DNA from 4 places in the Dyella sp. AD56 genome. Region 2 is predicted to be linked to each of the others. Evidence: predicted binding sites of a transcription regulator. Region 2 holds the regulator's gene; each other region holds the start of a gene.
The links. Region 2 encodes sigma-54, which starts transcription at its own class of promoters, with help from an activator protein. Its sites were predicted from a motif close to TGGCACGNGCNTTGC; they were not measured.

Region 1: a site for sigma-54 is predicted at 2,155-2,169, ahead of fliE (flagellar hook-basal body complex protein FliE). Genes of this name have one in related genera too.
Region 3: a site for sigma-54 is predicted at 5,995-6,009, ahead of flgB (flagellar basal body rod protein FlgB). Genes of this name have one in related genera too.
Region 4: a site for sigma-54 is predicted at 2,779-2,793, ahead of DyAD56_RS01055 (fimbrial protein). Genes of this name have one in related genera too.

Annotation. Positions count from the first base shown of each region.
Region 1 is NZ_NRDP01000002.1:2,635-9,928, reverse strand. Features, by position in the region: gene DyAD56_RS02180 (PilZ domain-containing protein) at 1-175, shown strand, start outside; gene DyAD56_RS02175 (sigma-54 dependent transcriptional regulator) at 536-1,957, shown strand; gene fliE (flagellar hook-basal body complex protein FliE) at 2,211-2,534, shown strand; gene fliF (flagellar basal-body MS-ring/collar protein FliF) at 2,583-4,289, shown strand; gene fliG (flagellar motor switch protein FliG) at 4,437-5,432, shown strand; gene DyAD56_RS02155 (flagellar assembly protein FliH) at 5,429-6,079, shown strand; gene fliI (flagellar protein export ATPase FliI) at 6,076-7,294, shown strand, end outside.
Region 2 is NZ_NRDP01000001.1:84,389-91,682, forward strand. Features, by position in the region: gene DyAD56_RS00395 (KpsF/GutQ family sugar-phosphate isomerase) at 1-449, shown strand, start outside; gene DyAD56_RS00400 (HAD-IIIA family hydrolase) at 548-1,087, shown strand; gene lptC (LPS export ABC transporter periplasmic protein LptC) at 1,084-1,752, shown strand; gene lptA (lipopolysaccharide transport periplasmic protein LptA) at 1,766-2,302, shown strand; gene lptB (LPS export ABC transporter ATP-binding protein) at 2,313-3,029, shown strand; gene DyAD56_RS00420 (RNA polymerase factor sigma-54) at 3,166-4,632, shown strand; gene raiA (ribosome-associated translation inhibitor RaiA) at 4,922-5,245, shown strand; gene hprK (HPr(Ser) kinase/phosphatase) at 5,376-6,326, shown strand; gene rapZ (RNase adapter RapZ) at 6,330-7,217, shown strand; gene DyAD56_RS00440 (PTS fructose IIA subunit family protein) at 7,261-7,294, shown strand, end outside.
Region 3 is NZ_NRDP01000002.1:23,763-31,056, reverse strand. Features, by position in the region: gene DyAD56_RS02290 (HDOD domain-containing protein) at 1-648, opposite strand, end outside; gene DyAD56_RS02285 (flagellar protein FlgN) at 744-1,190, opposite strand; gene flgM (flagellar biosynthesis anti-sigma factor FlgM) at 1,187-1,510, opposite strand; gene flgA (flagellar basal body P-ring formation chaperone FlgA) at 1,596-2,288, opposite strand; gene DyAD56_RS02270 (methyl-accepting chemotaxis protein) at 2,285-3,592, opposite strand; gene DyAD56_RS02265 (chemotaxis protein) at 3,757-4,686, shown strand; gene DyAD56_RS23800 (hypothetical protein) at 5,474-5,650, shown strand; gene flgB (flagellar basal body rod protein FlgB) at 6,047-6,448, shown strand; gene flgC (flagellar basal body rod protein FlgC) at 6,448-6,876, shown strand; gene DyAD56_RS02250 (flagellar hook capping FlgD N-terminal domain-containing protein) at 6,893-7,294, shown strand, end outside.
Region 4 is NZ_NRDP01000001.1:232,318-239,611, forward strand. Features, by position in the region: gene DyAD56_RS01045 (fimbria/pilus outer membrane usher protein) at 1-1,267, opposite strand, end outside; gene DyAD56_RS01050 (molecular chaperone) at 1,264-2,007, opposite strand; gene DyAD56_RS01055 (fimbrial protein) at 2,096-2,635, opposite strand; gene DyAD56_RS01060 (helix-turn-helix transcriptional regulator) at 3,182-3,412, shown strand; gene DyAD56_RS01065 (alpha/beta hydrolase) at 3,425-5,002, shown strand; gene DyAD56_RS01070 (ATP-binding cassette domain-containing protein) at 4,999-5,733, shown strand; gene DyAD56_RS01075 (ABC transporter permease) at 5,730-6,935, shown strand.

The DNA.
Region 1 (7,294 bases), on a different contig from region 2:
TGGATGCCTGGCATTGCCGCTCGAACTGGTGGCCCGACACGCACAAGAGTGTGATGAACATCACATTTTTGCCGTGTTTGAGGCCATGGACGAGGCCACATGTGACGCGATTGAGCGGCTGGTGTTCCGCCATCATCGACGTAAAGTGGCAGAGCGCCGACAGACGGCCTTCTAGAGCCTCGATCGGGATCACAGATCAAATGTGATCGATATCACGCTACTGAAACCCGACACGAAAGTTCTTTGACGCACATCTCGAACAGGTGCCGCACAGGGTCACCTTCCCGAGTATTGCGTAGCGTCATTTTTCCCTAGTGGATTCAGTGGTCTGTGGCCCATCGCTGGGAAGCTTCCCGGCGATGTTCAGCCAAGGTGACGCTCACCGGCAGTCGCACGTTGCAAGTTCGTGTCGAAAATTCGTGCCGACTGGCCCTCTTCTTGCTCCTCCCTCCTCGCGGACGCCGACGGAATGTCGTCACGCACGAAGGTGCAATCCAGGGGGTCACCAATGAAGCAGCACGCACGAGAGCATCACATGGGCAAGTTCGACGTACTGGTGATCGAGTCCGATCACCGCAGGGCGGAGTCGGTCGTTTCGGCGCTGGAATTTCTCGGTTATCGCCCGCAGCGTGGCGAAGATTGCGAGATGGTGGACGAGGCGACGCACGCATGGCGTGCCGTGTATGTGGGCAATGTGCGGGATGAAGTAGAAGCCGAGCGCCAGTTCTCGCGATTGGGTGAGGCTTCCCACCAGGCCATGGTGTTGATGGCCGCTGATTCGGAATGGTTGTCCCGCCTTGGCGCGGACAAGGCGGCGAACGCAAGCCGCATCGGCATCATTGAATTTCCGCTGCGCTATGAGCAGCTCTCCGAAGCTATGCGCGGGTCGCAGGCAGCGTCGCCGCGTCGCTCCGAAGTCCGGCTGGTAGGCAGCTCGGGCCCGATGGCCCGCGTCAGCGCACTGGTACGCCAGGTGGCGCCGTTCGATTCCAGCGTGTTGGTGCTGGGCGATTCGGGCACCGGCAAGGAAATGGTGGCGCGCAGCATCCACGAATGTTCGTCGCGTCGCGACAAGCCGTTCGTCGCCATCAATTGCGGCGCTATCCCAGCCGAACTGTTGGAAAGCGAACTGTTCGGTCACGAGAAGGGCGCCTTCACCGGCGCGATCAGTACCCGCAAGGGCCGTTTTGAGTTGGCCGAGGGCGGCACGCTGTTCCTCGACGAAATCGGCGACATGAGTTTGCCGATGCAGGTGAAGTTGCTGCGTGTGCTGCAGGAACGCGTGTTCGAGCGCGTGGGCAGCAATCGCACACAGCGCTGCGATGTGCGCATCATCGCCGCCACGCACCGTAACCTTGAAGACGCCATCTCTCACGGCCAGTTCCGTGAAGACCTGTTCTATCGCCTCAGCGTGTTCCCGCTGGAGATGCCCGCGCTGCGCGATCATCTGGACGACCTGTCGGAGCTGGTGGGCGAGTTCAACCAGCGCCTGTCGCGCCGCGGCCTGGCCAACGTGCGCTTCAGCGCCGGTGCGATGAACGCGCTGCATAGCTATGCATGGCCGGGCAATGTGCGCGAGCTGTACAACCTAGTCGAGCGCCTGGCCATTCTCTATCCGCACAGCGAAGTGCGGGTGAGCGATCTGCCGGAAAAATATCGCGGCCAACAACCGATCGAGGAAGTTCGCGGCGCGGCGCTGCTGTCGCTGATGACGGGCCAGTCTCCGGTGTTGCCGGAGTCCATGACCGTGGTGTCGAGCGAATCGCTGGCCATGCTGCCGGAAGGCGGGCTCGACCTGAAGGACCATCTGGCCGACATCGAGGTGGGCCTGATCCGTCAAGCGCTTGACGTCACCGGTGGCGTGGTCGCACACGCGGCAAAGCTGCTGCGCATGCAGCGCACCACGTTGGTGGAAAAGCTTCGCAAGTACGGGTTGCAGCCGAGCCTGCAGGCATAAGGATGACGTCGGCTCTCCGTCACGGAGAGTCGCGCGCCGTCGTTCGGTCGCGTCGTTTCGATCTATCTGCGCACGTGTATATCCAGCGTCACGCGATGCGTTTGGCGCGCATCGCCTTGTCTTCGTTGAGCAAGATGTTGGTTCTGCACCGTCGCGGGAACGCGTGCTATCACGCCGGCGAACGGCTTTCACGAAGCTGGCACGGGTTGTGCAGTTACACCCTCGGACACTCTTTACGCGTTGGAATTCCGTCATGAGTCAGATCGACGTCAACAACCTGCTGTCGCAGATGCGCCAGCTCACTTTGCAGACCAAGCCGACCGAGCAGGCATTTACTGCGGCGGCACCGGGGCAGACGGATTTCGCCAGCCTGCTGAAGAAGTCGATCTCGTCGGTAGCCGATGCACAGATGGATGCCGGAAACCAGGCAGCGAGTTTCGAGCGTGGCGACGACGGCGCCGATCTCGCCAAGACCATGGTGGCCATCAACAAGGCCGATCTTTCGTTGAATACGTTGACCCAGGTGCGAAACAAAGTGGTCGACGCCTACAACAACATCATGAACATGCCGGTTTGACCGGTCCGATGACGACGTTACTGCGTCCCTTGAGCAAGAGCAGTCTTCATGGCCGATAACGCCCTAGCGACCACCGACGAGCAGCCCGGTTCTCGCCTGGATCTCAAGCAGCTCGTGCGCACGCCGGCATCGCGACAACTGTTGCTGCTGGTGGGTGTCGCCGCGGCAGTCGCCCTTGGCGTCGCCGTGGTGCTGTGGTCCCGCGGGCCCAACTACGGCTTGCTGTATGCGGGCCTCGAGCAGAAGGATGCCGCCGCCGTCACGCAGGCGTTGCAGGCGTCGAACACGCCGTACACATTGGGTGCGGATGGCACGTCCATCATGGTGCCCGCGTCCGATTTGGCCGCGATCCGACTCAAGCTCGCGTCTCAGGGTCTGCCGCAGGGCAGTTCGGCGACGACCGCGGTACCCGGTGGCGACTCGCCGTTCGGCATGAGTGATCTGGCCGAGCGCACGCGTTACCAGCAGATGTTGGAAACGGATCTGGGCAGCACCATCGCCGGCTTGCAGTCGGTGCGCGCCGCGCGCGTGCATCTGGCGTTGCCCAAGCCATCGGCCTTTATTCGCGACAACAAGGAAGCGAGTGCCTCGGTGCTGGTGACGCTGTATCCCGGCCGTCAGCTCGACGCGAGTCAGGTGGCGGCGATTGTGCATCTCGTCGCTTCCAGCGTGCCCAATCTCGACCCCAAACAGGTATCGGTGGTTGATCAGCAGGGTCAACTGCTCACCACCACAGATGCCGGAAGCGCCAGCGCCATCGGCGACACGCGCCTGCGTCTGGCTACGCGTATCGAAAACACCTACGCGCAGCGCATTGAAGAACTGCTGACGCCACTGGTTGGTCCGGGCAAGGTGCGTGCGCAGGTGTATGCGGACCTGGATTTCAGTGAGACTGAAAAGGCGACCGAAACGTTCGATCACGAACATCCCGCGCTGCGCAGCGAACAGACCAACAGCGAAAGTCATGTGGGTCAGGCGAACGACGCGTCGGTGCCGGGTGCGCTGAGCAATCAGCCACCGAACAACGTGGCCCAGCCGACGGCGGCCAAGCCTGCGGCGGGCAAGGGTGCGAACGGCAAAGCGGCGGCGACCACGGCGCAGAGCAACGCCCCGGGCGACACGTCGAGCAGCGCCACGCGCAACTACGAGCTCGATCGCACCATCAGCCATGTCAGTGATCCCGCTGGCCGACTTGCGCGCCTTACGGTGGCGGTGGTGCTCGACAACAAGACCGTGGCTGGTGACAAGGGCGCGCCCAAAAGCGTGCCGTTCACGCCGCAGGAACTGGAACACCTCACCACACTCACGCGCAACGCCGTTGGCTACAACGAAAGACGCGGCGACAACGTAAGCGTGATCAACCAGCCGTTCCATCAAGACCCCAATGCCGACATGGCTACGCCCACGCAGCCGTTCTGGGAGCGGCCCGGCATGCTCGACCTGATCAAGCAGGCCGCCGGCATTCTGGTAGCGCTACTGGTGGCCTTCGGTCTGCTGCGTCCGTTGTTGCGCGGCTTGTCGCGCGCGCCTACACCGGGTCGCGAACTGGCCCTGGCGGGCGCCGGTCCCGGTGCGCCCACTATTTCGGTGCGCGTGGACGATGAAGACGTAGGCGACGACCTGGTCAAGCTCGGCGGCGTGCCGCCGCAGCTTGCCTATGAACAGCGCATTGGTCTGGCGCGCCGCATGGTGAGCGAGAACCCCAAGCAGGTCGCGCAGGTGGTCAAGAGCTGGGTGGGCGAAGATGGCGGCTGATCGCAACTTCGCGGCCCATGACGGCCATCGGTTTCACGCGCGGTCGGCGGAGCAGCGCCGCGCTGTCGTATCGCAGAACACATTTCTTCGGCCGGCCACGGCACAGCAGGTTAGCGGGCGGAACGAATCATGAAGACAGATATGCCAATCGGCGGCGCGCAGCGCGCGGCCATCCTCTTGCTCACCCTGGGTGAGCAAGACGCGGCCGAAGTGCTCAAGCACCTCAGCGCGCGCGACGTGCAAGCGGTGGGCACGGCCATGGCCGGCATGTCCAACGTGACGCGCGAGCACGTGGAACAGGTGCTCGCGCGCCTCAACGAAGACATGGGGCGTCATACCTCGCTTGGCGTGGGCACCGAGGAATACATCCGCAAGATCCTGGTCAACGCGCTGGGCGAGAACAAGGCGGGTGGCTTGATCGACCGCATTCTTCTTGGCCGTAGCAGCAAGGGCCTGGAATCGCTCAAGTGGATGGAAAGCCGCGCCATTGCCGAGATGATCGGCCAGGAGCATCCGCAGATCATCGCGCTGGTATTGGCGCATCTGGAACCGGATCAGGCGGCTGAAGTCATCGGTTACTTGCCGCCGCGCACCCGCAGCGATGCGGTGATGCGTATCGCCACCCTTGACGGCGTGCAGCCGCACGCCCTCAACGAGCTCGACGAGATCATGGAGCGCCAGTTCGCTGGCGGAAACACCAAGAAACTCAAGTCCGCCAGCGTCGGCGGACTGAAAGCGGCGGCCAACATCCTCAATGCGATGGAAACCACGCGCGAGAACGAACTGATGGCGGCCATCCGCACCCACGACGTTAGCCTCAGTGGCCGCATCGAGGAGCTGATGTTCGTGTTCGAAGATCTGGCCGAGCTCGACGATCGCAGCATGCAGACGCTGCTGCGCGAAGTGCCGACAGCCCGCCTGGTCACCGCACTCAAGGGCGCAGAGCCCGGCGTGCGCGAAAAGATCTTCGGCAATATGTCCAAGCGCGCCGCCGACATGCTGCGCGACGATCTGGAAGTGTCCGGTCCCGTTCGACTCAGCGAAGTCGACTCGGCGCAGAAGGAAGTGCTCGCCATCGCGCGCAAGCTGGCCGATTCCGGCGCGATCAATCTTTCCGGTACGGGTGACGAGCTGGTGGCATGAGCGCCGTGATGAACAGGGACGACTGGAAAGCATTCGAGCGTTGGCTTCCACCGGAGGTCGGTGAGTCGGCTGCGCCGGAACCGGCTCCCGTGGAGACCGTCCAGCAACCGACCGTGCGCGATCTGGAGGCATTGGAAGAACAAGCGCGCGAGGAAGGCTACGCCGCCGGCCATGCCCAGGGCATGGCGGAGGCGCGCGACGTGCTGCAAGAACGCATGCAGCGTCTGGACGCCTTGCTGGAGTCGGCGGCGCGTCCGCTGCGCAGCATGGACGAGCTGGTAGAACTGGAACTGGCGCGCCTGGCCATGACGGTCGCGCGCCAGGTATTGGCGCACGAGTTGCGCACCGCTCCCGATCTGGTGGTGGAAGCCGTGCGGCAGGCTGCACTGGCGCTGCCGTCTGCAACGGGCAACCTGCGTGTACGCCTGCATCCGGACGATCTGGCGCTGCTGCGCTCGCTGGACATGGTGGAGTCGCACTGGCAGTTGCTGCCGGACAATAGCCTCCAGCGCGGCGACTGCCTGCTGGAGAGCGAACGCTCGCGCCTGGATGCGCGTGTCGAAACGCGGCTCGCCGCCGTAGTCGATGCCGTGCTCGGCGCGGAAGCCGAAGAAACCGATGAAGACGCCGACGAGGTGCGTGGATGAGCGTGCAGCCGGACTCGCCGCGTAGCGCGCTGTGGCAAGAGCGGCTAGCCCGTCGCCGCCAGCGCGCGGTGGGTGTCCGCACGTTGACCGTGGAAGGCCGCTTGCGCCGCGTGGTGGGTCTGGCGCTGGAGGCGGAGGGCTGTGAAGCGCCGCTTGGCGCCCGCTGTATGGTCACCACCGCTGATGGCAGCGAACTAGATACCGAAGTCGTCGGTTTCGCTGACGAACGCCTGTTGTTGATGCCTGTGACGGAGATGCATGGCGTGTTGCCCAATGCCCGGGTACGCCCGTGCACGCATACCGGCGGGCTGCCAGTAGGCCATGCCCTGCTGGGGCGGGTAATCGGCGCAGATGGCCTACCGCTCGACGGCCTGGGTCCGCTCGACGTTGATGAGCATGCCCTGCTGAAGAAAGAACCCATCAACCCGATGGCGCGCAAGCCCATCGACACGCCGCTCGATACCGGCGTGCGCGCGATCAACTCCCTGCTTACCGTGGGGCGTGGGCAGCGTCTGGGCTTGTTCGCCGGTTCGGGCGTGGGTAAATCGACCCTGCTCGGCATGATGACGCGCTACACCGATGCTGACGTAGTGGTCGTCGGCCTGATCGGCGAACGCGGTCGCGAAGTGAAGGAATTTGTCGAACACACGCTGGGTCCGGAAGGCCGGGCCCGCTCGGTGATCGTCGCCGCGCCGGCCGATGCGCCGCCGCTCAAGCGGCTACGCGGCGCGCAGTACGCCACCGCCATCGCCGAATGGTTCCGCGATCGCGGCCAGCGCGTTCTGCTGCTGATGGATTCGATCACTCGTTACGCACAGGCGCAGCGCGAAATCGCACTGGCTATCGGTGAGCCGCCGGCCACCAAGGGTTATCCGCCGTCCGTGTTTGCCATGCTGCCTGCGCTGGTGGAACGTGCAGGCAACGACGCGGAAGGGCGTGGCTCCATCACCGCGTTCTACACCGTGCTCACCGAAGGCGACGACTACCGCCACGATCCCATCGCGGATGCATCGCGCGCGATCCTGGATGGCCATATCGTGCTCTCGCGCGATCTCGCCGAGGCAGGGCACTATCCGGCCATCGATATCGAAGCATCGATCAGTCGTGTGATGCCCGCCGTGGTACAGCGCGAACACTTGCGCGCCGCGCAGCGTTTCCGCCAGGTCTATTCGGCGTATCGCCAGCAGCGCGACCTGATCGCCGTAGGCGCGTACC
Region 2 (7,294 bases):
GCGGCTTCACGTCGGAAGACTTCGCCCGTTCGCATCCGGCGGGCAGCCTGGGACGCCGCCTGCTGCTGCACATCAGCGACGTCATGCACACGGGCGAAGGCATCCCAGCGGTGGCACCCAATGCGTCGCTCACGCAGGCGCTGGTGGAAATGACCCGCAAGCACTTGGGCATGACCGCCGTGGTCGACGCGGACCGCCACCTGCTGGGTGTGTTCACCGACGGTGACCTCCGTCGCGCGCTTGACGACGATGATCTCGACCTACGCGGCGCGACCGTAGCGGAACTGATGACCCGCGGCCCCAAGACCATCGGTGCTGACAAGCTCGCCATCGAGGCCGCCCAGTTGATGGAAAAGCACCAGATCCACGCGCTACTGGTGGTCAACGACCAGCAGCAGGTAGTCGGCGCCCTGAACATTCACGATCTGCTCCGCGCCCGTGTGGTCTGATCGAAAGGTTCGGCTGCTTTCCTTTACGGCGTCCACCGTCCGGCCCGCCCGGCGTTTGACGGTATCGCCCTCCCTTCGCCTCATTGCCGACCCCGCCCATGTATCTGGCTGATATCCCCGCAGACGTCCTTGCCCGCGCCGCCAAGATCCGCCTCGTCGTGTTCGACGTGGACGGCACCCTGACCGACGGCCGCCTGTGGTACGCCGAAGACGGTCACGAAACCAAGGTTTTCCACGTGCACGACGGCCTCGGCCTGAAGCGCCTGATGGCCAACGGCGTGCAGGTCGCAATCATCTCCGCCCGCATCAGCCACCCGGTGGCGCTGCGTGCCGAGGAGTTGGACATCGCCCACGTTTACCAGGGCCAGGGCGACAAGCGCGCCAGCCTCGAGCAATTGCTGGAGGCACTGAACCTGACGCCAGAGCAGGCAGCCTTCGTCGGCGACGACCTGCCTGACCTGCCGCCGATGCGCATGGTCGGCCTGGCCGTGGCTGTGGCGAACGCCCACCCCTGGGTTGCCGAACAGTCCCACTGGCGCACCCACCTGGGCGGCGGCATGGGTGCGGCGCGCGAAGTCTGTGACATGGTCCTGCAGGCTCAGGGCAAAGCGGCCGCCGAACGGGAGCGCTGGCAGTGAGTTTGCGCACTTACCTGCGCGACCGGAGCCTGCCCGTGGCCACGGTGGTGATGGCTATCGCCACCGGCGCGGCCTACATGCTGCAGCAGTGGATTGCCCCATCGCCCAAGGTCAGCGACTTCGTGGGGCCTCCGCGCTCGGGTTACATCCTCACCAACTTCAAACTGTGGTCGTACGACGTCGACGGCCTGCCCAGCTTCCAGATGGTGGCGCCGCACCTGGAGCGAAGGGAGAACGACGATTCGCTCTACATCAACACTCCCGATTTCACGATGCCCTCAAACGACCCCGGCGTGCCGCCGTGGCTGGGCAAGTCGCTCTATGCCTGGGTCGACAAGAGCGGCACCCTGCTGAAGCTGCAAGGCCCGGTCTACATGCACCGAGCCGCCTTCGCGGACACCCCCATGACGGAAATGCACACCACCGACGTCACCGCCTGGCCCAAGGACAACCTCATGGTGACCGACGCCCCAGCGCATATGAAGCAAGGCCCACGTACACTTAACGGGGTCGGCATGCGTGCCAACCTCAACACCAATCATCTGGAGCTGTTCGATGAAGTCACCGGCTCGTTTCCGCCGCGACCCAAGAAGTCTCAAGCTGCACCTCGCCCTGCTGGTCCTGGGGCTGCTCGTCCTGCAGCCGGCGCTGGCCAAGCAGGATGACCGCAATCAGCCGATGAACTTCTCGTCCAAGACCATGGACGGATTCAACGCGCCCAACACGGTCACCACGCTGACTGGCAACGTCGTGGCCACGCAGGGCACGATGAAGATGACCGGTGCTGTCGCCAAGCTTTATCTGGATAACGACACACAGGTATCGCGTGCCGTGGTGACGAGCAGTCCTGGCGTCCTTGCGCATATCGAACAGTTGGATGACTGCGGCAATCTGATGCAGGGTGATGCCATCCAGCTGGATTACGACAACATCAACGGCATCGCGGTGCTCACCGGCAATGCCGTGGTGCGCCAGCAGGGCCGTGGCGAGTTTCATGGCGACAAGCTCACCTATAACACGCAAACCTCGCTGATCACCGGCGAAGCCGGCGGTGACGGTCTGGTGCACGGCGTCATTCTGCCCAAGGCAAAGCCCGGCACCACACCGCCGCCCGCCAGTCAGGTGGCTGCCCCAGCCTGCCACCCCAACGCCGCGCCCGCTACACCACCTGCTGCTGCACCCGCTGCCGCACCCAAGCCGGCCGAGGCCCACTGATCGATGCTTTCTGCTGAAGGTCTGCAAAAAAAAAAGTTTCAAGGCACGTCAGGTCGTGCGTGACTTCGCCTTCTCCATTCGCGAGGGTGAAGTGGTCGGCCTGCTCGGCCCCAATGGCGCGGGCAAGACCACCTGCTTCTACATGGTGGTGGGCCTGATAGAAGCCGATGCCGGCGTGATCAAGCTCGACAAGCAGGACATCACCGGCCTGCCCATGCACCAGCGCGCCAAGCTCGGTATTGGATACCTGCCGCAGGAAGCTTCAGTGTTCCGCCGCCTTACCGTGTCCGACAACATCAAGGCGGTGCTCGAGCTTCGCGAAGGCTGGGACGAAAAGCGCCGCGCCAACGAGCTGGAAAGCCTGCTGGACGAACTGAAGATCTCGCACATCGCGGACCAGAAGGGCATCAGCCTTTCCGGTGGCGAGCGCCGACGCGTGGAAATCGCGCGCGCACTCGCAGCGCACCCGCGCTACATGCTGCTGGACGAACCGTTTGCAGGCGTGGACCCCATTTCAGTGGGCGAAATCCAGCGCATCGTGCGCCACCTCAAGGAGCGCGGCATCGGCGTGCTCATCACCGACCACAATGTGCGCGAAACGCTGGGCATCTGCGACCGCGCGTACATCCTCAATGATGGCGAAGTGCTCTCCCGCGGCACGCCTGCGCACATTCTTGCTGACGAGAAGGTCCGCGAGGTTTACCTCGGCCGCGAGTTCCGCCTGTAACGGTTGCGGAACAGGGCATACCCACGCACAAACCTCGGAGATAAACCTGAGGTAGTACGCGATTCCGCCTTCGACCTATGGCCGACCCCGGGGGCAAGAGTTAGGATGACCTTCACATTCATCCCGACCGCTTGGCATGAAACCCGGACTGCAGTTTCGCCTCAATCAACAGCTCACGCTGACCCCCCAGTTGCAGCAGGCTATCCGTCTGCTGCAACTGTCGCAGCTTGAGCTGGAGGCCGAACTGAGGCAGATCGCCGAAAGCAATCCGCTGCTCGAATTTTCGGATGACAATCCGGACGAGCTGGACGGCGAAGAGCGCGAGCCGATGGAGCCGCTCCCGACGAGTTCGGCGAGCTCGACCAGCAGCGATACCGTTGACGATGCAGAGGCCCCCGAATGGGGCGACGCCTATGTCGATGGTGGCAGCGACGACCCCATCGACTTTTCCGCCAGCAGCGGCTCCTCGCGCAACAGCAATCCCGACGAGGACGGTTTCGAGCCGCAGAGCGCCGCAGCGGAAACGCTGCAGGAACACCTGCTCTGGCAACTCAACCTCACGCACATGAGTGCACGCGACCGCACCATTGCGGCCGTGCTCATCGATGCACTCAATCCGGACGGCTATCTCACCGAGAGCATGGAGTCGCTCACCGCGGCCCTGCCGGCCGACCTTAGAGCGACGCAGGCGGAAGTGGAATACGTGCGGCACATGCTGCAGCGTTTCGACCCCACGGGTGTCGCAAGCGTGGATCTGCGTGATTGCCTTACCGTGCAACTTCAGCAGTTCGCCCCCGACACGCCTCAGCGCGAGCTCGCCTTGCGCATCGTGGATGCCGAACTCGAACTGCTCGCCCGCAACGACATCGCGCGCCTTGCCCGCAAGCTACGCGCGAACGAGGACGACACCGCCGCCGCCGCCGTGCTGATCCGCAGCCTCGACCCGCGTCCCGGCGCTGCGCTCGACGTCACGCCCGTGGAGTACGTCGCCCCCGACGTTTACGCGCGCAAGGATGTCGGTCGCTGGCGTGTCAGTCTCAACCCCGATTGCCAGCCCCGCCTGGGTCTTAACCAGCATTACTGCGGCCTGATCGCGCAGGCCCGCGGTACCGACGCAAGTTGGATGCGCGGGCAGCTGCAGGAGGCACGCTGGCTTATCAAGAGCCTGGAATCACGCGCCGAAACGCTGCTCAAGGTGGCCGAAGCCATCGTGCGTCGCCAAAGCGCCTTCCTCGACTACGGCCCTGAAGCCATGCACCCGCTGGTGCTGCGCGAAGTCGCCGAGGAAGTGGGCATGCACGAATCAACGATTTCACGTGTAACTACCCGCAAGTACATCCATACGCCGCGGGGCACGTTCGAACTCAAGCACTTCTTTTCCAGCGGCGTGTCCACCGAAGACGGTGGCAGTGCGTCGGCCACCGCCATCCAGGCCATGCTGCGCAAGCTGGTCGATGCCGAGGACCCGCGCAAGCCGCTGTCCGACCAGGCTATCGCGGAGGAACTGCACCGCAAGGGCATTCAGGTTGCCCGACGCACTGTCGCCAAATACCGCGAAGCCATGCGCATTCCCAGCTCCAGCGAGCGCCAGCGCGCTGGCTGAACGGGCCTGCCCGTCCACTGTGGCAAAGCGCCTCGGGAACTTGGCGGCAAAAAAGGCGTCCCCATAATCAGAGGTAAGACGATCCGAAGGGAACCTGTCATGTCAGGGCCGTGAAGGTCTTTCTAACGCGAAGAAAGCTTCAGAGGTGCATAGTGACTTTCCCGACTTGGTGAGGAGGCCGGAAATCCCATCGGAAAACTAGGGCTTTCAAAAGGTGTGTCGGCCACGACATAAGCGACCGGTGCATCGACCCCAGCCGCACCTGCGGCAGTACTGAAGGAGGCGCAACATGCAAGTTCAGCTCAGCGGTCAGCAGATTGAAGTCACCCCGGCCCTTCGGGATCACGTGAACAGCCGGCTCGACCGCCTTACCCGCCTCGACGAACGAATTCTCAGCCTGAGCATCGTTCTTTCCGTGAACAAACTGCAGCAGCGAGCTGAAGGCACGCTCTGCGTCACGGGCAGCACCCTGCACGCCGAAGCGCTTGAGAACGACATGTACGTCTCCATTGATGTCCTCTTCGACAAGCTGGTGACACAGCTGCGCAAGCACCGCGAGAAGATCAGCGATAAGCATCAGCGCGCCGTCCGCGACGAGCGCCTGTACGGCTGACCGCCCCGGCCCGCCCGTGCTCCGGGCGGGCCCTCTCCCCCTCCGAATCCCCCGATCCAAGGCGCCCGACGGCGCGAACTGGCACAATGTCCGTGCAGCCCCCTTCTTTTGGCTGCAGAAAGGACATGGCTTGGACCGGCTGACCGCCCGACAACTCTACGACAGTGTTCACGAGCGCATGGCTTTGCGCTGGGTTTCCGGCATGCGCGGCGAGTCGCGCGTGCTGGAGCAGGCTGCGACCACCACGCGCCGCCCGTCGTTGATTGGCTATCTCAACGTCATCTATCCCAACAAGATTCAGATCATCGGCACCGAGGAACTGAATTTCCTCGACAGCCTGGATTCGCGCCAACGCTGGGAGGCGATCAACAAGATCGCCGCCTATCAGCCCGTGGCGATGATCGTCACCAAGGATCAGCCCATCCCCACCGACCTGCGCGAGGTGGCGGAAGAAACCAACACGCCTTTGTGGATCAGCTCCAAGCGCGGCCACGAGCTGCTGACCTGGATGCAGTACCACCTGGCACGCATTCTCGCGCCCAAGATCACTCTGCACGGCGTGTTCCTCGAGGTGTTTTCCATCGGCGTGCTGATCACCGGCGAATCAGGATCAGGCAAAAGCGAACTTGCGTTGGACCTGATCAGCCGTGGCCACCGCCTGGTGGCCGACGATGCCACCGAATTCACCCTGATCGCACCGGACGTGATCGACGGCACCTGCCCCGAACTGTTGCAGGACCTGTTGGAAGTTCGTGGTCTTGGCGTATTGAACGTGCGCGAGATGTTCGGTCACACCGCGGTCAAGCCTTCCAAATACCTTCGCCTCGTCGTGCATCTCAAACCTCTGCGCGATGGGGAAGACACCGATGGACTCACACGCCTTACCGGCGACATCGGCCACCGCGAGATCTTCGAGGTGCCGGTGCCCATGATCACCATTCCCGTAGCCCCTGGTCGTAACCTTGCCGTGCTGGTCGAGGCGGCCGTGCGCAACCACGTGCTCAAGAGCAAGGGCATCGACCCCGCCCAGACCTTCATCGACCGCCAGGCGCACCAGATGCGTCGACTGCCTCCCTGGTGACCCATGACAGAGACGACTATCCGGCACCCTGACGCCATCCACCTGATCGTACTCACCGGCATGTCCGGTGGCGGCAAGACCGTGGCGCTGCGCGCGCTGGAAGATCTGGACTTCTACTGCGTCGACAACCTGCCCACCGTCCTGCTGCCACAACTCGTGGCGGCGGTGAGCCTCAATGTGGAAGGCAAGCGCCGCAACGTCGCGGTTGGTGTGGACGTACGCAACCCGGGTGAAGACCTGCAGCGTATGCCCGCCATGCTGTCGGAGCTGGCCGCTGTCGGCGTGCACACGCATCTGATTTTCCTGGATTGCCGCGACGACGTGCTGATCAAGCGTTATTCGGAAACGCGACGTCGCCACCCACTCTCCTTCCGCGGCCTGTCACTCGCCGACGCGATCGCCGAAGAACGGCGCTTGTTGCGCCCGCTATCGGCCATTGCCGACAAGGTCATCGACTCCAGCGATCTGAACGTGCATCAGCTGCGTCGACTCATTGCGACGGGTTATGCCGAAGCTACCGAAGGGCTGACGCTGATGTTCCAGTCGTTCGCCTTCCGCCGAGGCCTGCCCCTGGACGCGGACTTCGTGTTCGACGCGCGCTGCCTGCCAAACCCCCATTGGGATCCCAGGCTGCGCCCGCTCTCGGGCAAGGACGCAGCCGTGCGCGACTACCTGGATACGCAACCGATGGTCGCCGAATACTTCGCCGACACAGCGCGCTGGCTGGATACGTGGTTGCCACGTTTCGAAGCCGATGACCGCAGCTACGTCACCATCGCCATCGGTTGCACCGGCGGCCGACACCGTTCGGTGTACCTCGTTGAAAAACTGGCCGCCCATTACCGCACGCTGCGTAGCGGCGTGCTTACCTTCCATCGTGAACTCGAGTGATAGCCATGCTGTCCAAAGCACTTCATCGGACCGGCACGCCGTCATGAGCGTCGGCGTGCTGTTGATGACGCACGAGG
Region 3 (7,294 bases), on a different contig from region 2:
GCTCGCGGCCAACACAGGCACGGCAACCGGTTCGGGTTTGAGCAGGAACTGGCCCTGGATCGCCTGCAAGGGCAGCGATTCGCAGCGGTGATAGGTGTCGTGGTCGTCTACCTGGCCGGCGACGACGTGGGTGCCGCGCGCGTGCAGGTATTCGCTGCGCGAGCGCAGTGTTGCGGGATCGAGCTTGCTGGCATCCAGGCGTACGAACTGCACGATCTTCAGTAGCGGTTCGACCGCGGGATTGAATTCCAGTGTCGTGTCGCCGGCATCGAGCATCAGCGGGCAACCGCGCTGCGCCATGCGGGACAGGCGTTCGACCAATGCGGGATCGGTCGCCGCTTCGGGCTTGAGCAGCACGCCGAAGCGTGGCTGGTGCTGTAGCACGTCGGTTTCTTCCATCAACAGCTCGTGCGTGAGCCGGAGGAAGGTGCGATTGCCACGCACGAGGCGGGCGAGGGCGCCGTCCGTGATGGTGGCGAGTGCGCGACGCATAAGGACGTCTTCGTTCTCGACATCATCCTGGAACACGATCTCGTACGCGAACAGCTCGCGCCGGTTGTCCAGCATGGGCAGGCGAATCACTGGCAGCGGTTGTTCGCTGGCGGTGGATACGTCCTGGGCTGTGGTGATGGCCGCGGCTTCGCTCATGATCGATCGACGTGTGGACGATGGTTGAGTGGGACGGCAATGACGCCGGCAAAACTGGAGCACACGTGGAGGCGTGCGCGCATGTTGATGTTTGCTTAGGCCTCGGCCAGCGGTTGCGAGCGCAGGCTCGTGCGCAGGTCACCCGCGCGGCCGTACACACTTGCTTCCGTCTCGTTGCCGGTAAGTACCGCCAGCGCCTTGCGCACCTGCTGCAGACGGATACCCACGAGGTAGCCATTGCGCTGGTTGAGCTGCTGACAGGCACGTAGCGACTGCAGAACTTCTTGCCACTTCGGTGCCAGCACGCGGCTGGCTTCCGGTGCACCTTGGCTCAACTGCACGCGTTCGCCGTCGAGTTGTTCCAGACGCACCATCAGTTCGTGCTTGTTGGCGCCGGCGTGGTTGAGCGCGTCGACGTCAGCTGTTTCCAAGGCGGAGCGCTCGGTGGTAAGCGCGTCCATCAATTCGCCCACTGCCAGCCGCATCTCCTCGACCGAGGCCGTCAGGGCATGGTCTAGTTCGGCTTGCAGGGACGGGTTCATGACTTGCCGTTGAGCTGGTTGTCGAGCGACATCATGCGGTCGGCGATGCGGCCGGCGTCCACTTTGTAGGTGCCGTTCGCGAGAGCCTGGCGGATCTGATCGACTTTCTTCGTGTCCATGGTGGCACCGTCGGTGGTGCGGGCTGCTTCCTGCAGGGCGCGTGCGGAGTCGGTCAACTGCACGCGGTCGGTGGTACCCGTGCTGCCGGCAGTGGCGTCGCTGGACGTTGTGCTGGCGGGGCTCTGCGTGGCGCTGCTGCCCTGGCCCGTGGGGGGCTGGGGGAGCTTCGGCAAGCCGTTGTTGGAAATGGTGGTGTTCATGGGGTCCGTTCTCTTGGATTGCTGGCCCTGTTGCTGACAGGATCGGCCGGCTGGCCGCAAACTTTAATCGTTTATGCGAGTCGGTTCAGGGAACTGCGAGCACCTCGCCGGGTGCCATGACCATGGCGTCGATCACTTTGCCCGAGCTGCCGTTGCGTACCTTGAGGCGCGAACCGCTGTCCCCGCCACCCAGCGCGACGCCGCTGGCGCGAACCTCGATACCGTTGAGCCGGGATACCAGTTGCACCTGGTCACCCGCCTTCACGGCGCTGCGTCCCCCCAGGGCGGACGGAGTGACGACGTTGCCGGCGCCCAGGGCGCGGGCAAGGGTACGTCCTTCCAGGTCCGCCATGTCACTCACATAGCCATAGCCCAGGCGGGTGATGTCGCGTTCCTCCGTGCGCACGTCGTCGGCGCGTACGCCGTCGCCGCGCTGCAGGGGGCGCACCAGCACCAGCACCTGACGGAAAACTTGCAGTTGCACCGGCACATGCAGGGTCCAGCCGTCCGCGCCGGGGCATCGCACCAGTACGGTCATGCGCGGCATCAGTCGCGCACCGGCTTGCAGGCTGACATTGGTTGCCACGGGGCAGGGCGCCAGTTCCAGCGTTCGCGTATCCAGTTCCGCGGCCTTGGCTACGACACGGCTGCCTGGGGTTTCGTACTGGCCGCGCAACCACTGCTCCGCACTGGCACGCGCCGCCTGTGCCGGCTCCGCGGCATGGGCGGGCAGCACGAGGGCGCTGAGCAGCAAGGTGGCCAGTACGCGCCGGCTCACAAGTCGGCCAGCAACGCGTTGAGCTGGGTGAGCAAGGTTTCGCGCTCGCCCTCCAATTGCTGCATCAACTGCCCTGCCTGATCGATTTGGCCATCGCACAGCAAGCTGGCGAAGGCGGTGCCTTGTTCGCGCAAGCGTGTGCCCGTGGCGCTAAGTGCGTTGGCCGCCGGGTTGCTGCCGCGGCTGGCGGTAAGGCGTTCCAGCGTGCGGCTGAGCGCCTGCGTGTCGAACCAGCGGCGGTCGAGCGCAGCCGGTTCCTGCAGGGCCAGCTCCATAGCCTGGCGCAGACCCTGCGCGGCTTCGCGCACGGTCAGGCTGAGGCTGGCCGGGTCTTCACCGGTTTCAGTCTCCAGCCAGTCCAGAGCGAGGCGATGGCCGAGCAAGGTGCCGCGGCTCAGTGCTTCGGATTGGCGCGTGGTTTCGGCAGAGCGACGGTGCCATACGCCCAGCGCGGCCTGTGCGGCGACGGCGCGTGCGTGCTGCGCGTCCTGGTTTTTATGCATGGTGCCGATGCGCTCGTCCATCTGGCGCAGCGCTTCGCTGCTGTCATGCAGCGAGGTTTCGGTCTGGCTGACGCCGCCCTGGGCGCGGTCGAGGCGCTGCAGGCCTTGCTGTACGTCGCCATCCAGCTGTTGGGAGAACTCCCCAATGGAGCCGGTCACCAGTTCGATCTCGCCGGTGGCCTGGCTGGTCTTCTCAGCCAGTTGCTTGACCTCGTCGGCCACCACGGCGAAGCCGCGACCCGCTTCACCCGCACGGGCGGCCTCGATAGCCGCGTTGAGGGCAACCAGGTTGGTCTGGTGGGCGATCTCCTGCACCACCCCGGTGAGCTTGCGGATCTGCGCCACTTGCTCGGCCAGCTTGCTCTGGTTGCGATTCATGGCCGATAGAGCGGTGCGCAGCAGGCGCAGTTGACCGTCCAGCTCGCTCACGCTGCGCTCGCTGCCTTCGCCAGTCTGACGCGCGTAGCTCAGGCTGGTGGCGATCTGTTGCAGTGATGTCGAGATTCCGGCACTGCCGTCCGTCAAACGACCGACGTCGTCGCGGCTTTCCTGTGCCGACTTGTGCATGGACGCTTGTTCGCGGGCCAATTGTTGGGCCGCGCCGAGCACCAGGCCCAGTTGTTCCATCGTCTGCATGGCGACGGCTACCGGTGGCCGCGTAGTGGACACAGCCGCCAGCAGCGGGGCCAAGGCCTGCGCTGTGCGGGGGTGCCGGGCCGATAGCTGTGCGACCTGCGCCCGGTCACCCGCGGCGGCGGCGCGGGCGAGATCGGCGAGATGCTGGCTCCAGATCAGACTCATGGGTGGATCGTTCCTTCCTATAAGGGTCGCCCCAGGCATCGGCGGCGAACGTCGGAACTTGAGAAGCAAGCGACGTGCCATGAGGGCCATCCCGCGCTCAAGCCGTGGCTGACCCGGCCGATACGCGGGGAGTAAAGGCGGCTGGGCCGCCGCGAGGAAACCGCATGAGCGCGTGGATGGACAAGGTGGAGCAGCAGACCCGGCTGGCGGGGCATAACCGCGTGGCCATACTGCTGTTTCGCATGGGCGACGAGCAGCTGTTTGGCATCAACGTATTCAAGGTGCGCGAGGTCATGCGTCGCCCGCCGATGGAGCGCATGCCTGACGCCCATCCCCTGATTGCCGGTAGCTGCGATTACCGCGGCACCACTATCCCCATCATCGACCTGGCCGTTGCGCTGGGGTACCCCTCGCTGCGCGACGTCACTTCTGCGCACCTGATGGTCACCGAGTTCAGCCGCAGCGTGCAGGGCTTTCTGGTGGCCGAGCCGCAGCGGCTGGTCCAGTGCGACGGCGAGTCGCTCGCCGCGCCGGCGCCCGCGCTGGGCTTCGGCAGCCGCGTCAACGCGGTAACGCGCGTGGACGGTGCGCTGGTGGCGGTGGTGGACGTGGAGCATGTACTGGCCTCACTCAACGCCACGCCCACCGAGCTGTCGGCCCCGATGCAGCGCATCGCCCGGGTCCACGACCTGCAGCCGCGCCGCGTGATGGTGGTGGACGACTCGCTGGTTGCCCGCAATCAGCTGGTGAACCTGTTCCGGCAGATGGATGTGGAATGCGTGGTCGCGACGGATGGGCGCGAAGCGTTGGAGCGGCTGCAGGCCATCGCTGAATCGCCCGGCGAGGAGCGGGTGACGCTGGTGGTGTCGGACATCGAGATGCCGCGGCTGGATGGCTATGCGTTGACCCGCGCAATTCGCGAGACGCTCGCGCTGCGGACGCTGAAAGTGGTGTTGCACAGTTCGATCAGTGGAATTTTCAATGAGGCGATGGTGCGCGAGGTGAATGCGGATCGCTTTGTGGCGAAGTTTCAGCCGGATGTGTTGGCGCAGGCGGTGTTGGATTTAATGCCGGAGAGGTTTGGGGAGTTTTGAGTTTTGGGAGCGGTGCTTGGCTCTTTGCTTTTCTCCCTCCCCCCTTTGGGGAGAGGGTTGGGGTGAGGGGTGGGTGCTCGCCTTAGCGTTTCGATAGAATCGTCACCCCGGCGCCGGCCGGGGTCCAGAGCCTCAGTGTTTGGTTTTAGCAATACGGCGATCTGGCCGCCTACGCGGCGTGCGTTCCGACCTCCTGCCGGAGGCCGGGTCACTTTTCTTTGCTTGCCCACGCACGCGCAGGAGCGCGTGCGAACGGCGAAGCCGGCCCGAAGGGCGGAGGGCAGGATGCCCGGAGTAAAGAAAAGTAACCCAAAGAAAGGGCACCCCGGATGAGGCGCCTTTCGGGCCTGCGGCCCTCCAGGTGCGCGGTCGGGTTCCGGGCTTTTCGACGGGGCTCCTGCCCCGGCGAAAAGGAATCGGCATCCATGCCGATTCCCCTGCGGGGCCTTTTCTCCACCCGCCCGCCGCCTCATACGGGGACCTGGTAGATCAAGAGCTAGAGCCGACGGCTCGTGCCGCTGCGCTGCACATCGCGTCGCGGAGCGTGGCGATGCGACCCAACGTGTTGTTGACGACGTCGCATGTTGGTGTCGGTTAGAAGTAGGGTTCCGCGAGTCTTCCCGGATTCTCGCTGCGCTTCATCCGGGCTACGTTGCTTTCTCTTCTGCCTCGACTTTGATCGCTAAGACAGGAGCAACGCGACCTGTCGCGATGCGATGTGCAGCGCTGCTGCACGAGCCGTCCGCTTTCGCCTTTGACCGTCGGGCCCCCTGTGCGGCGGTGAGGGGTGGACGAAAAGGCCCGCAGGGGGATCGGCAAGGATGCCGATCCCTTTTCGCCAGGGCAGGAAGCCCTGTCGAAAAGCCCGGCCACCCCTCACGAACTGGCCGGCTTCACCGGCCAGCGCCAAGTGGGGGTGCCCTTTCTCTGGGTTACTTTTCTTTGGGCAAGCAAAGAAAAGTGACTCGGCCTCCGGTAGGAGGGCGAAACGCCCGCCGCGTAGGCGGCCAGGTCGCCGTGACGCGACAACCAAGCGGAAGGTCACTGGATCCCGGCCTTCGCCGGGGTGACGATCACAACGGTGAGGCGAGATTGACCCCTCACCCCAACCCTCTCCCCAAAGGGGAGAGGGAGCAGGCTCGCTGCTGCGGCACGGTGAACAACCACCCCAACGCCAAACCCCCGTCAGTAACCCGCTACACCCCGCGTCGACTTTCCGACAGCCCCACGTAAAACCCATCTCGCGACACACGCAAAAAACGCAACAAACCCAACAACCACGCGGCTTCCCAGGCACCACTCAAACAGTGGCACGCAATTTGCTCAAGTCATCCCGCGGCCCTCGCCGCAGGAGTGAGCGATGAGTTCCATCAACGACAACCTGTTCGGTTTGCACACGCAGGCGCTCGATACGTGGCAGAAGCGCAGCGAAGTGTTGTCCAGCAATCTGGCCAATGCCGACACGCCCGGCTATCTCGCGCGCGATGTCGACTTCAAGAAGGCGTTGGCCAGTGCGAGTGGCACCAGCAACACGCTGGCGATGACCATCACGCAGCCCGGACAGATTGATCCGCAGGCGCAATCCGCGCAGCAACTCGCTTACCGCATGCCCACGCAGCCGTCGATGGACGGCAATACGGTGGATACGCAGGTCGAGCAGGCCAACTTCGCCGCCAACGGCGTGCATTACCAGGCCAGCCTTTCCTTCATCACGGCGCAGATCCACATGCTGCGCACGGCGATCACAGGAGGCCAGGGCTGATGTCTATGTTCAAGATTTTCGATGTCGCGGGTTCGGGTATGGCAGCGCAGTCGCTGCGCTTGAATACCGTGGCGAGCAACCTCGCCAATGCCGATAGCGTGTCGAGCACGCCGGAAGGCGCGTACCGCGCGAAGGAACCGCTGTTCTCGGCCGTGCAGAAGGCGGTGGGTGGCGCAAAGAACTCGCAGGCCGACAGCGCTGTTGGCGTGCAGGTGCAGGGCGTGACCGAAAGCCAGGCCGACGTGCAGACGCGCTACGAGCCGGGTAATCCCATGGCCGATGCCAACGGTTACGTCTACGGCAGCAACGTCAATCCCATCGATGAGCTGGTGAACATGATCACCGCGTCGCGTTCGTACCAGAACAACGTCGAAGCGATGAACACCACTAAGCAATTGATGATCAAGACCCTCGACCTCGGCAAGTGAGCCGGGAGGAGCCCTCGTGTCTACGATACCCAGCACTACCAACAACACGTCCAGCAACAGTTCGAGTTCGGGCAGCACGTCGAGTGCGAACTCGGCGCTGTCGAGCACGATGACGCAGGCCGATTTCCTCAAGCTGATGACGGCCCAGTTGCAGGCGCAGGATCCGACCAACCCGGTCGACAACTCGCAGTTCGTCTCGCAGATGGCGCAGTTCAGCCAGTTGTCGGCGACGCAGCAGTTGGATACCGATCTGCAGTCGCTCGCCAGCAACGTCAACACGGCTATGCAGACCTCGCAGGTGCTCAGCTCGTCGAACCTGGTGAATCGCGAGGTGCTCGTGCCAGGCAGCTCGGCCGCATTCGACGGTACCGATGCGGTGAAGGGAGCGGTGAACGTCACCAGCGCCACCACCGTCAAC
Region 4 (7,294 bases), 150 kb from region 2:
TGATCAGGTTATTGAAGCCGCGCTGTACGGTGGCTTCGACGACGCCAGGGTTGGAGTGGAAGTTCAAGTCGTGCAGCTCGCCGGCCACCAGCGAGAAGCGGTAGACGCCGGGACGAAGCAGTTGCGGCACCGACGCATAGGGCACGGTAAAAGTGCGCACGCGGCCATCGGCCTCAGTGACATTGACCACCAGGTCGCCGCCGTAGCCGGTGGCATAGAGGTCCGAGATCACGAACGGGCCCGGCGCTACGGTGGTTTCGTAAAGCACGGCACCGTTCTGACGCACGGTGACCTTGGCGTTGGTTTCGGCCACGCCGCGCACGGTGGGCGCGTAGCCGCGCATGGAGTCCGGCAGCATGCGGTCGTCTGTGGTCAGCTGCGCGCCGCGCACGCTGATGCTGTCGAACAGATCGCCCGGCGTGTACGAGTCGCCGACGGTCAACTGCGCACGCAGGCTCGGCACGTCATGGCGGATATAGGTGTCCAGGTTCTGCCAGTGCGACTGCGTGCCTGCGCCGGCAGCACCCGACTGCACCACCAGCGTGGAGTCATGGCGCAGCTGCCAGCCGTCAATATTGATGCCGGCGTTGAGGCCCAGGAACGACGAGGTCTGCGTGATGCCGTTGCTGTGGTTGCGGTAGCTGTTGGCGTTGTAGTTAAGCAGGCCGGCGTTGACGCCTTGGTCCCAGTTCTCGGGACTCACGTAGCCGCGCGCATGGCCGCCCATCCAGGCCTGCGGAATGCTCACGTCCAGGCGCAGGTTGGGTTGGTCAAAGTTGATCGTGGCGGCATCGATCAGCTCACCGATGGCTACGCAGGCGGTACTACCGTCGGCGAGCTTCGCCTGTTGCTCGGCGCTGAGCTTCTGCAGCGGCAGGCCCATCTGGCCGAACAGCGCCTTGGTCACGCAGGCTTGTACCGGGGCATCCGGCGTTGGCGAGGCAAAGCGCACGTCGGCGCGCCCCACCCAGACTTCATTGAGATAGATGTCGGTGCGATAGACGCCCGGCATGATCACGTTGCCGCGCTCGAAGCGCGAGAGGTCGTTGGTGTTGTTGCCCGAACCCGAGAGCAAGCTGCGATCGAAATCCGCTTCCACAGCGGAAGAACCTTCCGCGCCTGTCGCCGCCGGGCCAGCTGCCGCGGCGTGCGAGGCACCATGCCAGGAGAGGAGCGCGCCGCCGATGGCCACGCACAGCAGTGCGCGACGGACAACGGTCTGGCCGTTGCTGCTCACGTGGCTGTGGAGGGCGCGCGAATGGGTCACGGGGCCACCGTGGCCTTGAACTGGTCGCCCGCGCCGTAATCGTTGATAGCGCTGAAGGTCACCACGCTGCCGGCGGCCGGCTTCGGCGCATCACCATGCAGGGACAGGCTGAGATCGCCCATGGGGTCGACCATGCCGATGTCGGCGGCTTCATTGGCGCCACCGGCGTTGACCTGCACATCGGTGAGGGTGACGTAATACGGCGTGGGGTTGTGCACCTTGAGTGCATAGCCCTTGCCGTCGGCTACGACCTTCCAGGTCAGCGCGGCGGGTGCCTTGAGCGGGTCGCCAGCCAGGCCGGCCGGGCGGTAGAACATTTTCAGGCGCGAGCGCAGCGCAAGCTGCAGCAGATTCTGGCCTTCGGCCTGCGGGCCGGTCGGCTTGGGCGGCACTTCGAGCACATTGAGCCAGAACAGCGACTCGCGGTCGGCCGGCAGCGGCTCATGGGTAAACACGATGCGCAGGCTTTGTTCCCGGTTGGCCTCCATGCGGAACAGCGGAGGCGTGATCAGGAACGGCACCTGCACGGAATCGGGGGTGGAATGCACATCGCCACGGTCGATCCACGACTCGACCAGCACGGGATGATCATTGCTGTTGGTCAGGCGGACGGTCACTTCACCGTCCTTGCCCGGAAACACCACACGGGTGCCACCGATCAGAACATTGGCTTGAGCCTGGGGCGCGCTGAGGCACAGGGCCAGCAAGCCCGCGCCAACGGCACAGACGAACTTCTTCATGGGAAAACCTCGTGGGATTCAGGGCCGCCGAGGAAGGCGAGGATTGTGCCGGGGCCCCGAGGAGCCCCGGCACGAGGTGCAGCGGGTCTTACTGGTACAGCATCGTGAACTGGACGCTGGTGGTCACCGTACCGGCGCCGGCAGCGGCATTCGCGAAGTACTGGGCGTAGTACGGGATGGTCGCGCCGCCGCTGGCCAGGGTGGCCTGCGTCACAGCCTGCGAGCCCGAGGCTGCATTCAGGGAGATGGCAGTGAAGTTGCTGTTCAGCAGCTGCACTTCCACGCCGGTGGCGGTGCCGCTGTTCTTCAGGTTGCCGTCGGACAGCACGGTCGGGCCCGGCTCGAAGAACGTGGTGGCCTTGGTCAGCGTGCTGCCGCAGTTGCTCAGCACGATGTTGAACGGCGTGCGGCCGGCAACGGCGTTGGCAGCGGTCAGGGCGGTGGTGGAAACGGTCGGCAGGGTCACAGCGATGGTGGCCGGGCCGGTGGCGCTGTTGATCTGGCAGGTCGAGGTGTTGATGTTGCCGGTGATGTTGATGGTGCCGTCAACGGCCGATGCGGTACGCGGAGCCAGGGCGGCAGCGGCGACGCTGGCAACCAGGGCGGTGGAGAGGAGCAGCTTGTTCATTCGATGTCCTTTGTCAGACGTAATGGAAGAAAACCAACGACTTGCGCGCTTCCGGACCAATTGGGACATCGCCCCCCGATTGCGCTGTTTGGCTCCCGGGTCGGCTTCGTGTGGCCGACGCCTGGGTGCTTACCGACCCTTAAGCAACCGCCGTGCCAACCGACAGCAGCACACCGGAATGGCTATTTCGACAGAAATGAGAGATTGTCGTTAAAAAATAGTTATGACTTGGGCCGGCCGCAGAGGGTCACATCCGGGGCTCGAGATGAGCGGAATGTGCAAATTGCGTCACATTTTAGGAATGATCCTATTAGCGAATCGCTCAAGTTCCGGGATGGTCTGGCCGATATCGCCGGCGCATGTAAGGCGTGCTTTACATGATTTCCGGGTGACCTTGCGCCAAGTGTCAAGGTTGCTTGACAGCTGGCGGATCAGCATGGAACGTGTGGGCAACACGATCTCCCTAATTAAAAAGGAGTGTGCTGTGAGGGTGCCCACCGTGACCTACTCCATCCTGGGGATCAGTTTTTGGCTGACCCGCCGCGAATGAACAACCGTATTCGTGAACTGCGCGGCGACCACGGTTGGTCGCAGGCCGATCTGGCTGAACGCCTGGATGTCTCGCGCCAGACGGTGAACGCGATCGAGACAGGCAAGTACGATCCGAGCCTGCCGCTGGCTTTCAAGATTGCGCGGTTGTTTGGTCTTTCTATCGAATCGATCTTCGAGCCGGAACCGCCTGCGGTGGCGCCGGTATCGAGACACCCAATGGAGTGAGGGAGAGCACTCATGGCAATCAAGGGCCGAACCGCCTTTCGCATAGGCGTTGTGGTCATCGCGCTGGCGGCTCTGGGGTGGCGACACTTCCATCCCCCGTCAGCCGAACCTCTTGCGGATACCCCGCCTGCGACCACATCCACCGGCAAACCGGCCACACCGGCCAAGCCGCCCACGTGGAAATTGGGCTCGCTGACGCTGACCCCGTGTGAACTGAGCCAGCCCAACAGCGGCCTGTCGACCGCCGCGTGGTGCGCACCGTTCGAGGTGCCGGAGAACCGCGATGACCCGACCAGCCGGAAGATCCACCTCAAACTCGCGGTGATCAGAAGCAGTGCGCAGGTCGCCAGCAAAGACATGTTGGCGATGCTCGCCGGTGGTCCGGGCCAGGCCGCGACGGAATCATGGCCGGGCGTGTCGGCCGCGCTGCAGCCGCTCACCGCGCATCGCCACGTGGTATTGCTGGACCAGCGTGGCACCGGGGGCTCCAATCCGCTCACCTGCAAGGACGAAGGCGAAGGCACCGAGGGTGGCTCCGACGACATCGTCGCCGGCGCCGATCGCCAGAAGCGGGAAACCGAGCGTTGCCTGAAGCAGCTTCAGGACACGGCCGATCCGCGCTACTACACCACCACCATCGCAGCGCAGGATCTGGAAGATGTGCGCAAGGCGCTGGGCTCGCCGAGCTTCGACCTGGTGGGTGTGTCCTACGGCACGCGTATGGCTCAGCAGTACGCCATGCGTTATCCAAAAGCGGTGCGCAGCCTCGTGCTGGATGGTGTAGTGCCCAACGAGCTGGTACTGGGGCAGGACTTCGCGCGCAATCTCGACGACGCCCTGAAGGCGCAGTTCGCCCAATGCACCGCGAACGACGCATGCCGCAAGCGCTTCAACGATCCGTACCAGACGCTCTATCAATTGCGCGATGCGCTGCGCGCGAATCCGCACAAGGTGAGCTTCCGTGACCCACAGACCTACCAGAGCGTGCAGCGCACCTTGAGTGAATACTCGTTGTCCAGTGTGGTGCGCATGTTTGCGTACTCGCCGCTGACGGCTTCGTTGTTGCCGCTTTCCATTGATGCAGCAGCGCACGGTGACGTGGGGCCGCTATTGGGGCAGGCCAAGCTGTTGTCGGGTGATCTGTCGGACACCATGAATGGTGGCATGCAGTTGTCGGTGATCTGCAGCGAGGACGCCGACCTGCTCGCTTCGAACGATGCGGACGCACATACCATTCTGGGCACGCGCATGGTCGATACCTTGCGCAACACCTGCTCCGTGTGGCCCAAGGGCACCCGTCCCGCCGACTTCCACGAGCCGCTGAAGACCGACATCCCTACGCTGCTGTTCTCCGGCCAGTTTGATCCCGTCACACCGCCGCGCTATGGCGACCAGGTAGCGAAGAACCTGAGCAACGCGCGTCACCTGGTGCTCACCGGGCAGGGTCACAACGTGATCAATGCCGGTTGTGCGCCACAAGTGGTGAAGCACTTCATCGAAGACCTCCATCCCAAGACGCTAGATGCCTCCTGCCTACAGCGCTTGCAGGCCACACCTATGTTCATCGATTTCAACGGAGCGACGCCATGATCGAGGTGAAAGATCTGCACAAGGCGTTCGGTACCGTCAAAGCCGTGGATGGCGTCAGTTTCACCGCGCGCGATGGTGAGATCACCGGCTTGCTCGGTCCCAATGGCGCCGGCAAAACCACCGCGCTGCGCATGCTCTATACGCTGATGAACCCCGATCGAGGGCGGGTGCTGGTGGACGGCATCGACGCCGCCGAAGATGCGCTCGCCGTGCGACGCCAGCTTGGCGTGCTGCCGGATGCACGAGGCTTATACAAGCGCCTTACCGCGCGCGAAAACATTGACTACTTCGCACGCCTGCATGGCCTTCCCGAGGAGGTGATCGCCTCCCGCCGGGAAGCGTTGGTGAAGGCGCTGGAGATGGAAGATATCGGCGATCGCCGTACCGAAGGTTTCTCCCAGGGCCAGCGCGTGAAGACGGCGATTGCCCGAGCACTTATCCACGATCCGCGCAACGTCATCCTCGACGAGCCCACCAATGGCCTCGACGTCATGGCGACGCGTGCACTCCGCCAGTTCATGCAGCACCTGAAGAGCGAAGGGCGTTGCGTGCTGTTTTCCAGCCACATCATGCAAGAGGTTGCGGCGCTGTGCGACCGCATCGTAGTCATCGCCAACGGGCGTGTGGTGGCCGATGAATCGCCCCAGGCGTTACGTGAGCAGACCGGTGAGTCGAACCTCGAGGATGCCTTCGTCAAGATCATCGGCAGCGAAGAAGGACTCGCCGCATGAGTACGACGACTACGCCGGCTACTCGCACGCGCGCCTTCCTTACTGTCTTCCTCAAGGAAGTGAAGGAGAACCTGCGCGATCGCCGCACCATCATTAGTGCCTTTCTCACCGGTCCACTGCTGGGGCCGTTGATCCTGGTGATGTTGCTCAACATCACACTCAATCGTCAGTTCGATAAAGCGGAGAAACCGCTGCCTGTACCTGTCATTGGTGCCGAGAATGCCCCGAACCTGATTAATGCGCTGAAGGCGGATGGCATCGTGCCCAAGACGTCGATCGACAATCCGGAGCTCGCCGTGCGCAGGCAGGACGCCGACGTCGTGCTGCGCATTTCGCCGGATTACGCTACCGCCTGGCGCAAGGGTGAGGCCGTGCAGGTTGAGCTGATCTATGACTCCTCGCAGCGCGATGCCAATGCCGCGTTGGAGCGCGTGTCACAAGTGGTGGAAGGCTACGCACGCCAGCAGGGTGCCATGCGCCTAGTGTCGCGCGGGCTCTCGCCTAGCACCGCGTGGCCGGTACAAGCCGCCAGGCGCGATCAGGCCACGGCGCAGGCGCGCGCGGCGCTGATGTTCTCGATCCTGCCGTACTTCTTCGTGCTCACGGTGTTCATGGGTGGCATGTATCTGGCGATCGATCTCACCGCGGGCGAACGCGAACGTCAGTCGCTCGAGCCCTTGTTTGCCAATCCGGTGCCGCGCTGGAAGATTCTCGCGGGCAAGCTGGCGGCGATCTGCACGTTCTCTGCGGCGAGTCTGCTGATCAGCTTGTTGGCGTTTGGCGTGGTGGGGCCGTTTATCCCGACGGAGAGGCTCGGTATGGAGCTGGATCTCGGTCCGCGCTTCAGTGGGCAAGTGTTGTTGCTGATGGTGCCGTTGATTGCGTTGCTGGCGGCTTTGCAATCGATGGTTGCGGCTTTCGCCAAGAGCTATCGCGAGGCGCAGACTTACTTGTCGCTGCTGATGTTCGTGCCGGTGCTGCCGAGCATTCTGCTTTCCACTATGCCTATCAAGGCGCAGGGTTGGATGTATGCGGTGCCGTTGCTGGGCCAGCACTTGGGCATCATGCAGTTGCTGCGCGGTGATGGTGTGACTACGGAGCAGCTTGGTTTGTGTCTGGCGGGTAGTTTGGTGGCGGCGTTGATTGGGGTGTTGGCGACGGTGCGGTTGTATCAGTCGGAGAGGTTGGCGATTTCGGGGTGATGTTTTGTTGTGTTTCTTTTGATGTTGAAGGGGGTGTTTTTGTATATCCCGGGAAGAGAGCGGGTGCTGGGTAAGCGCGAGGCACGCTGAACGCCTCAGGTCTGTTCCCTCTACCCTTCGGGGAGAGGGTTGGGGTGAGGGAGCGGGTGCTCGCGTCACCGTTTCATCATTGCCGTCATCCCGGCGCAGGCCGGGATCCAGAGCCTCGGTGTTTGGTTTTAGCGATACGGCGACCTGGCCGCTTACGCAGCGGCCGTTTCGACCTCCTGCCGGAGGCCGAGTCACTTTTCTTTGCTTGCCCACGCACGCGCAGGAGCGCGTGCGAACGGCGAAGCCGGCCCGAAGGGCGGAGGGCAGGA